2 regions of the Mycolicibacterium arabiense genome follow, and region 2 is predicted to be linked to the other one. Evidence: riboswitches for the same ligand, from Rfam matches in the RefSeq annotation. Region 2 holds a riboswitch; the other holds the start of a gene.
What was found. A riboswitch is a leader RNA that binds a small molecule or an ion and turns the genes downstream of it on or off. The one in region 2 is predicted to bind glycine.
Positions count from the first base shown of each region.

Region 1 (4,379 bases), 2.1 Mb from region 2:
CGACACTGCAGCAACCGCCTCCGCCGATGGGGCCGGGCATGGCACCGCCGGCAGGCGGCGCGCCCGCACCCGGCGCCGTCCCCGCACCCGGTCAGGCTCCCGGGATTGCACCCGGGCCCGCGCCGAGGCAGCCGGCCACGGCGCCGACCCCCGCACCGGCCCCGCCGGGCTGACGCGGGAGAATTTGCTAACTTTTGACGTCCACGTCGGTTTTCCCGGTCTATGCTGGTCCACGGGGAAAACATCGCTCGACGTCTGGGGGGACTGTCATGTTGTCCACGCTGTTCACGCACACCACCACCATGGTCGCCCACCGCCTCCGACCGCACCAGGCGGTGACGCAGCAAGACGATGATGGAGCTTGCCCGATCTGCGATCATCCGTTCCGATACATGCGGCACGCATGCATCGGTCCCGTCGTCATGGACGTCAGGTAAACCGCCTCGGTCTCGACGGCGTCTTTTACCGGATGCCGGCGCGCGACCTGTTCCAGCTCAAATCGGCCCTGCGCACCGTCGACTCCGCCGAGTCGGTCGAGGTCCTGGCGGAGACCGTCGAACCGGTGTCCGCCCCACTCGCGAGGTGGCTTCGCGGGCAGTCCGCTGAGCCGCCGGTGGTCGCCACCGCTCTCTCCGCCATCGTCGGTGTGCTGCTGACGATCTGGATCCTGTCCGAGGAACCCGCCACACCGGGCAGGCTCGACGACGTCATCGACAAGGCCCTCGCCGGTCGGCTCGACGAGATGCCGATACCGCGGCGCGGTGCATGCTTCTGCGGGAGCGGCAAGAAGTACAAGAGCTGCCACGGACGCGGGTAGGGCTCAGCACTCCACGACGTTGACGGCGACGGCCAATCCGCCCGCGGACGTCTCCTTGTACTTGGAACTCATGTCCCGGCCGGTGGCCCGCATGGTCTCGATCACCTCGTCGAGGCTCACCCGGTGGGTTCCGTCGCCGCGCATCGCCATCCGTGCCGCGTTGATGGCCTTGCCCGCCGAGATCGCGTTGCGTTCGATGCAGGGGATCTGCACCAGCCCGGCGATCGGATCACACGTGAGACCAAGGCTGTGTTCCATCGCTATCTCCGCGGCGTTCTCAACCTGAGCCGGTGTGCCACCCAGGATTTCGGTGAGGCCGCCCGCCGCCATCGACGCCGCGGAGCCCACCTCGCCCTGACACCCGACCTCCGCGCCGGAGATCGATGCGAGTTCCTTGTAGAGCGACCCGATCGCCCCCGCGGTCAGCAGGAAGCGAACGGCGGTGTCGTCGGGGTCGGCCCGCCCTGCCGGGCAGTAGTGCACGGCATAGTGCAGGACCGCAGGGATGATGCCCGCCGCACCGTTGGTGGGCGCCGTGACGACGCGTCCGCCCGCGGCGTTCTCCTCGTTGACCGCGAGCGCTACCAGGTTCACCCAATCCTCGGCAAAGACGGGATCGCGTTCCGGATCCTCGGCCGCCAGCCGCTCGTGCCAGGCCCGCGCCCTCCGGCGGACCTGAAGCCCGCCGGGTAGGTAGCCGTCCTGGGCGATGCCGCGCTCGAAGCACTGCGCCATGACGTCGCGGATGTGCAGTAGACGCGCACGCACCTCGGGCATCGGTCGCAGGGCTTGCTCGTGCTCGGCCATGACCGAGCAGATCGACGTGTCGCGGCGGGTCGCCAGGTCGAGGAGTTCGCGCGCCGATCCGAAGACGACGCCCTTGGCCTGCCCCGGGTCGGGGGCGGCCTCTTCCTCGGCGACCACGAACCCCCCGCCGACCGAGAAGTACGTCTTGGCGGCGAGCACGTCGGCGTCCTCGCCGAGAGCGGTGAGCGTGATGGCGTTGGGGTGCCGGTCGAGGACGATCTGCGGTGAGAGCGCGATGTCGGCCTCGCGGAATGGAACCTCGACCTGCCCGCCGAGGCGGACCAGACCCGTCTCGCGCATCCGCTGCAGCCGCGCTGCCATGTCGTCGGCATCGATCCGATCGGGATGCAGGCCCTCCAGCCCCACCAGCACCGCGGACATCGTGCCGTGGCCTGCGCCGGTGGCGGCGAGCGAGCCGAACAGCTCCACCCGCAGGTCACGGACTGCGGCGAGCACGCCGTCGTCGGAGAGGCCTTCGACGAAGCGTGCGGCGGCGCGCATCGGCCCCACGGTGTGGGAACTCGACGGCCCGATGCCGACGGTGAAGAGATCGAACACGCTGATGGTCACGAGGCACTCCGGTTTCGTCGCGCCCAGGAGGGCATCGAATACGGCACCTCCCCGCTCTGTCCTGGCACCTGAGAGTTTGGGCGCCGCAACGCCTTTCACCTTCGGTAAGCGACGGCTGCAGTGCGGTCGCTGTTCTCCAGAGTCGCCTCGACGCGGCGGTGCTTGGGCCTGAGAGATTCCTGGGGAGGACATTGCTCCTACGGCGCCTCCGGTTGAGGAGGTTTCTCCCGCCACGCGTCTACGGCATGTTCAGTTGTTCACCGAGGGTACCGCCGGAAGCACCGCGGCGTCGGGCAACGACGATGCCGGAACACGACCGCCGTGCCGGGTGTTGATCATGGGCACAGGCGTGACCGAACGAAGGGAGTGACCGGTGAACGTGAAGAAGCTCGCAGCCACGGCGGCGATCTCCGCGGCCATGGGACTGGGTGCGATGGCGGCGGGTGCGCCCGCCCAGGCCGACCCCGATCACTGGGATCCCAAGCTGCCGCCGGGACAGGTCGGCCAGTGGCTGGGCGTGCCTCCCGGTCAGATCGGCCACGTCGTGGGCGTACCGCCCGGCCACTGGGACAAGCCGTGGAAGTGGATCCGCTAGACCGCTGAGCTACTTCGGCTTCTTGGTGCCGTTGCCGTTGCCCTTGCCGTTTCCGTTGTTGCCGCCGCGCTCCTTCTGCTGCGTGGCCTGCTCGATGACGGGAGCGGGCGCGGGGGCCTGCGGCTCGACGACCGGGGCGGGTGCCAGTTGAGTGACGGTCAGCGGAGCAGGCGGCGGCGGTGCGGGGGGCGGCGCGGCGGGCGTGCTGATGCTGACCGGCTCGGTGTCGCTCGGTGTCGACGTCGGCGACCGATCGAGGCCAAACACCACTACCAGCGCTGCCATCGAACACAGGACTGCCGATGCCACGGCGACGGCCCGGCCCCTGCCTGCCCTGTGCCCGTCGTCGACGGCACTCGTGGACACGGCCGGGAACGTGTCGGTGGGCGCGTCGAACACCCTGGTGATCGGCCGCGAAGTCGAGCCCGTCGACGGTGCGGACACCGGTGGCTGACTCACGGGAGCTGCGAACGCGACGGGCCGGGCGGGGGTGAACCGGCGGGCCGCTCCCCCGGTGAGTGCGTCGCGCATGTCGTCGGCAGTGGCGAACCGGCGCTGCGGGTCGCGCGACATCGCCCGTTCGATCACGGCGGCGAGGTCGGGGTCCACGTCGGGGCGCAGCGTGGTCAAGGGCACCGGATCCTCCTCGAGGATCGCCCGGGCCAACGGCATGATCTCGTCCTGCTGGAACGGCTTCTCGCCGGTCAGCGCCTCGTAACCGACCACGCCGACGGCGTAGAGGTCGTCGGCGATGGACGCCGGCTTGCTCGCGATCCGCTCGGGACTCAGGTAGGCCAGCGTGCCGACGATCTGACCGGTCGTCGTGTGGGCCCCGCCGGGGGTCTTCGCGATGCCGAAGTCGGCGAGCTTGACCCCGCCGGACGACGTCAGCAGGACGTTGCCCGGCTTGACGTCGCGATGCAGCATGCCCGCCGCGTGTGCCGCCGACAGCGCGGACAACACGCTGCACAGCACCTCGCGCACCTCGGCCGACGACAGCTGGCCCAGCTCGATTCGGTCGCCCAGCGTCTCGCCGGGCAACCGCTCCATCACGATGAACGGTGACTCGTCGTCGTCGCCGAAGTCGAAGATCGAGACGATGTCGGGATGGTTGAGCGCGGCAGCCGAGCGCGCTTCGACGGTGAACCGTTCGCGGGTCTCGGGCTGCGAACTCAAGCCCGGGTAGAGCAGCTTCACTGCGACGGCCCGGTCCAGACGCGTGTCCCAGCCGTCACGGACCTCGGCCATTCCCCCGAACCCGAGGATGTCGCGGAGTTCGTATCGGCCGCCCAACAGGCCGGGACCGTCCATGGTCGGGAGGCTATCCCCGTTGACCCATGCGTAAACGTCGCCACGCGGGCGGATCCGGTCGGTTCTGAAGAAAATGTGAACGCGGCCGTCAGGTTTTTGGCGATCCCGAACGATTGCCGATACTTGAGACGAAGCCCCGCCGCTCTCGTATCGCGCTTCTGTCTGAACGCAAGCGCGACGGGGCTTCGCTGGACCTGCTCTTCGATGTGCGTCGACAAGCAGCGCGGCCCACTGGAGCGGTATCCGATATGGCCCGATCGAAACAATTAGTTGGCACAT
Region 1 is NZ_AP022593.1:2,674,155-2,678,533, forward strand. Features, by position in the region: gene G6N61_RS14470 (hypothetical protein) at 1-173, shown strand, start outside; gene G6N61_RS14475 (SEC-C domain-containing protein) at 470-817, shown strand; gene G6N61_RS14480 (L-serine ammonia-lyase) at 821-2,194, opposite strand; glycine riboswitch at 2,341-2,434, opposite strand; gene G6N61_RS14485 (hypothetical protein) at 2,568-2,789, shown strand; gene G6N61_RS14490 (serine/threonine-protein kinase) at 2,799-4,100, opposite strand.
Region 1: it holds a riboswitch for glycine, as region 2 does, so the genes downstream of both, G6N61_RS14480 (L-serine ammonia-lyase) here and gcvP (aminomethyl-transferring glycine dehydrogenase) in region 2, are expected to answer to the same signal.

Region 2 (4,379 bases):
GGGGTCAGGTGCGAGCGGACGGCGACCGGGCCGACACCGGGGCCTCCGCCGCCGTGCGGGATGCAGAACGTCTTGTGCAGGTTGAGGTGGCTGACGTCGCCACCGAACTTGCCGGGCCGGGCCAGACCGACCAGCGCATTGAGGTTGGCGCCGTCGACGTACACCTGGCCGCCCACGTCGTGCACCGCGGCGCAGATCGCCTCGACGTCCTGCTCGAACACGCCGTGGGTCGACGGGTACGTGATCATCAGCGCCGCAATCGCATCCGCGTGCTCGGCGATCTTGGCGCGCAGGTCGTCGAGGTCCACGTCGCCGTTCTCCCGGCACGCGACGACCACGACCCGCATCCCCGCCAGCGCCGCCGACGCCGCGTTGGTGCCGTGGGCGCTCGACGGGATCAGGCAGATGTTGCGCTGCTCGTCACCCCGGCTGAGGTGATAGGCCTGGATGGCCAGCAGGCCGGCGTACTCGCCCTGGGACCCGGCGTTGGGTTGCAGCGACACCGAGTCATAGCCGGTCAGCTTGGTCAGCCACGTCTCGAGTTCGGCGATCATCGAGCGCAGGCCCGGGGTGTCCGAGGCCGGCGCGAACGGGTGCTGACGGGCGAACTCGGGCCACGTGATGGGCTCCATCTCCGCTGCCGCGTTGAGCTTCATCGTGCACGAGCCCAGCGGGATCATGCTGCGGTCCAACGCGATGTCCTTGTCCGACAGCGACCGCAGGTACCGCATCATCTCGGTCTCCGTGCGGTACCGGGTGAACGCGGGGTGGGTCAGGAACTCCGACGAGCGGGTGTGCACCGCAGGCCCACGCCAGTGCTGGCCGCCGCGAGTGGCGCCGAACGCCTCGAGGACGTGCTCGACGTGCAGGGCGGTGGTGGCCTCGTCACACGACACGGAGACGTGGTCGGCGTCGACCAGCCACACGTTGATGCCGCGCTCCTTGGCTGCGGCGCGCACCTGCTCGCCGCGGCCGGGCACACGGGCCAGCACGGTGTCGAAGAACGCGTCGTGCACGACCTCCACGCCCGCCGTCTCGAGCCCCGTCGCGATGCCCAGTGCGTGGCCGTGCACGCGGTGTGCGATCGCGGTCAGCCCGTCGGAGCCGTGGTAGCTGGCGTACATCGCGGCCATGACGGCCAGGAGCACCTGGGCGGTGCAGATGTTGCTGGTGGCCTTGTCGCGGCGGATGTGCTGCTCACGGGTCTGCAGAGCCAGGCGGTAGGCGGGTGAGCCGTCGGCGTCGACGGAGACGCCGACGAGGCGACCGGGCAGCTGGCGGGCGTGCTTGGTGTGCACCGCGAGGTAACCGGCGTGCGGGCCGCCGAAGCCCATCGGAACGCCGAAGCGCTGGGTGGTGCCGAACGCGACGTCGGCGCCGATGTCACCGGGCGGGGTGAGCAGCGTCATCGCCAGCAGGTCCGCGCCGACGGCCACCAGCGCGCCGCGCTCGTGGGCCTGCTCGATGAGCCCGCTCCAGTCGGTCACGCAACCACTGGCACCTGGCGACTGGACGATCACGCCGAAGAAGTCGCCCTCCGGCAGGCCGTTGCGCAGATCGGTGGTGACGACCTCGATGCCCAGCGGCTTGGCCCGCGTCTCGATCACGGCCGCGGTCTGCGGGTAGACGTCGGAGTCGACGGCGAGGCGGTTGACCGACCGCTTCACCGCGCGCTGCATGAGCGTCATCGCCTCGGCGGCCGCGGTGGCCTCGTCGAGCATCGACGCGTTGGCGACCTCGAGGCCGGTCAGGTCCTCGACCATGGTCTGGAAGTTGAGCAGCGCCTCGAGCCGGCCCTGGCTGATCTCGGGCTGGTACGGCGTGTACGCGGTGTACCAGGCGGGGTTCTCTAGGATGTTGCGGCGCAGCACGGCCGGGGTCAGCGTGTCGAAGTAGCCCTGCCCGATCATCGACACCGCGACGGTGTTCGACTCCGCGCGCTCGCGAAGTTCGGCCAGCGCCTGCTCCTCGGTCGCGGGGGCGGGCAGGTCGTCGAGGCCGGGTGCGAGGCCCTCGGTGGTCAGCGCGTCGAGAATGCCTGCGGGCAGTGCCTTCTCGGCGAGTTCGCTGAGCGACTCGACCCCGATGACGTCGAGCATGGTCGCGACCGCGTCGGCGTCGGGACCGATGTGACGGTCGGCGAACCGGGGCACGTGGTGCTCGTTCGAGGGATGGGGATGGCTACCGGACACGTGGGCCTCATTTCGACACGGGGGCGCAGGACGCTACCCAGAACCGCTCGCGGTCCTCCCCCTCTGTCGTCGACCCGTAGCGGGCGCCTGAGAGATTCGGCGTCTGAGGCGTCTCTGCCTCGGTGTCGTGGCGCCTTTCCCCATGGGCGGGTGTGCCGGACGTGCCGACGCACCACTTTCCAGAGGCATCGGGGCCCCAAGCGGTCCTTGTGCCTGAGAGGTTGATGGAGAGGTATTGCTCCTTCGGCGCCCGTCGCTGGCGACGACGGAACTCTCCCGCAAGGGGGACGATGCAGGTCGAGTCTACCGAACGGTTGGGTCAGCCGCGTCCGCGGCGGCCGTGAACCGCGGCGGCGTCAGTCAGCCGATCTTGCGGTCGCGGCTCTTGCGGCGCGAGGCCAGTTCGTCCTCGGGTGCGGCGATCGACTCGCCGCCGTCGGCACGCTCGCCGGGGAAGTCCGCGATCGCACCGGTCAGCTCGCGCATGGCGCCCGAGACGGCGATGCCGAACACGCCTTGGCCGCCCTGCAGGAGGTCGACGACCTCTTCGGCCGACGTGCACTCGTAGACGGTGGTGCCATCGGAGAACAGCGTGATGTTGGCGAGGTCCTGCACGCCGCGCTGACGCAGGTGGTCGACCGCGACGCGAATGTTGTGCAGCGAGATGCCGGTGTCGAGCAGTCGCTTCACGATCTTGAGGACCAGGATGTCCTTGAACGAGTACAGACGCTGGCTGCCGGATCCGGCCGCGCTGCGGATCGACGGCACCACCAGCGACGTCCGTGCCCAGTAGTCCAGCTGGCGGTAGGTGATGCCGGCGATCTGGCATGCGCTGGGCCCGCGGTAGCCGACGAGTTCGTCGGGCACTGAGTCATCCGGGAAGAGGCGACCCTGCACGTATTCGTTCACGACGGCCGGTGGGGCCTGCGTGTGCGCGCCATCGGAAGTCGAATCCAACTCTCCTTGACGTGGCGTGTCGCCCACTGCCCATCCTCTCGCCGAATCGAACCCGCTTCGTGCGCCGCAGCCGGAACTCCGACGCAGCACGGTTGCTCAAGCTCGAGTGTGTCGAGCATACGCTCCCGGCCGGGCCCTTGAATGACTGAAGTCTGATCCGAGTATGGCTGCCCGGCACGCGGATTCTGGAAACATGCGCCGCGTGTCGAAGCTCGTCGGCCAGATGAGACGCATCCGTGACCAACGGCCGTCAGGTGGCCTTGAAGTCGTCGGGTGACACCGAATCCAGGAACTCCTTGAACTTCTCCACCTCGTCCTCGCGGACGGCGCCGGTGCCCTCTTCGTCGTCCTCGTCGGGGATCAGCAGGCCGGCCTCGGCCAGCACCGCCTCCTCGACGTAGATCGGCACGCCGACGCGAAGCGCGATCGCCACCGAGTCCGACGGCCGCGCCGAGACCGTGATGTCGCGGTCGAAGACGAGGTCGGCGTAGAACGTCCCCTCCTGGAGGTCGACGATCCGCACCTCCTTGAGCGAATGCCCCAGCGCGGTGATCAGATCGCGGATCAGATCGTGGGTCAGCGGCCGCGCGGGTTCCACGCCCTGCTGTTCCAGCGCGATGGCCGTGGCCTCGGTCTGACCGATCCAGATCGGTAGATAACGGTCGCCATTCGACTCGCGCAGCAACAGGACCGGTTGGTTCTGCGGCTGTTCGATGCGAATGCCGACTACGCGAACCTCGCCCATCTGTGCCTGCCCTCCGCACCCTCAGATCGTCGATCCGAGTCTAGTCCTCAGCGATCCAGAACGTCGCGCACGGCGGACTTGATCAGCGAGGTGTGCAACGTGATCGCCAGAGCAGCCACCTCACGCGCCAGATCGTCCGCCCGGTCTCGTGCACCCTCCCGGCGGGCCTTGTCCACCGGTCCCGCAATCTGTGCGATCAGGTCCGACTGCCGGTCGGCCGCCGACCGGAACGCGCGCAGGTGCCGCGGCTCCACGCCGTACTCGGCGAGCGCCTTGGCGCACTGGGCCGTCACGACCGCGTACTCGTCGAAGAACCCCGCCGCACCCGGCTTGATGACGCCTGCCTTCACCAGCGACCCGAGCAGGGCTTCGTCGACGCCGGACCGCGCGAGCAGGTCCTCGCGGCTGAGTCGGGCGGGCGTGCGCGCGACCGACGCCGCGTCGGCGCCCACCCCGTCGGCGCCGGCGTCCGACACGGGAACCAG
Region 2 is NZ_AP022593.1:594,003-598,381, forward strand. Features, by position in the region: gene gcvP (aminomethyl-transferring glycine dehydrogenase) at 1-2,153, opposite strand, end outside; glycine riboswitch at 2,246-2,383, opposite strand; glycine riboswitch at 2,384-2,481, opposite strand; gene G6N61_RS04525 (MerR family transcriptional regulator) at 2,553-3,176, opposite strand; gene G6N61_RS04530 (bifunctional nuclease family protein) at 3,400-3,894, opposite strand; gene ftsR (transcriptional regulator FtsR) at 3,942-4,379, opposite strand, start outside.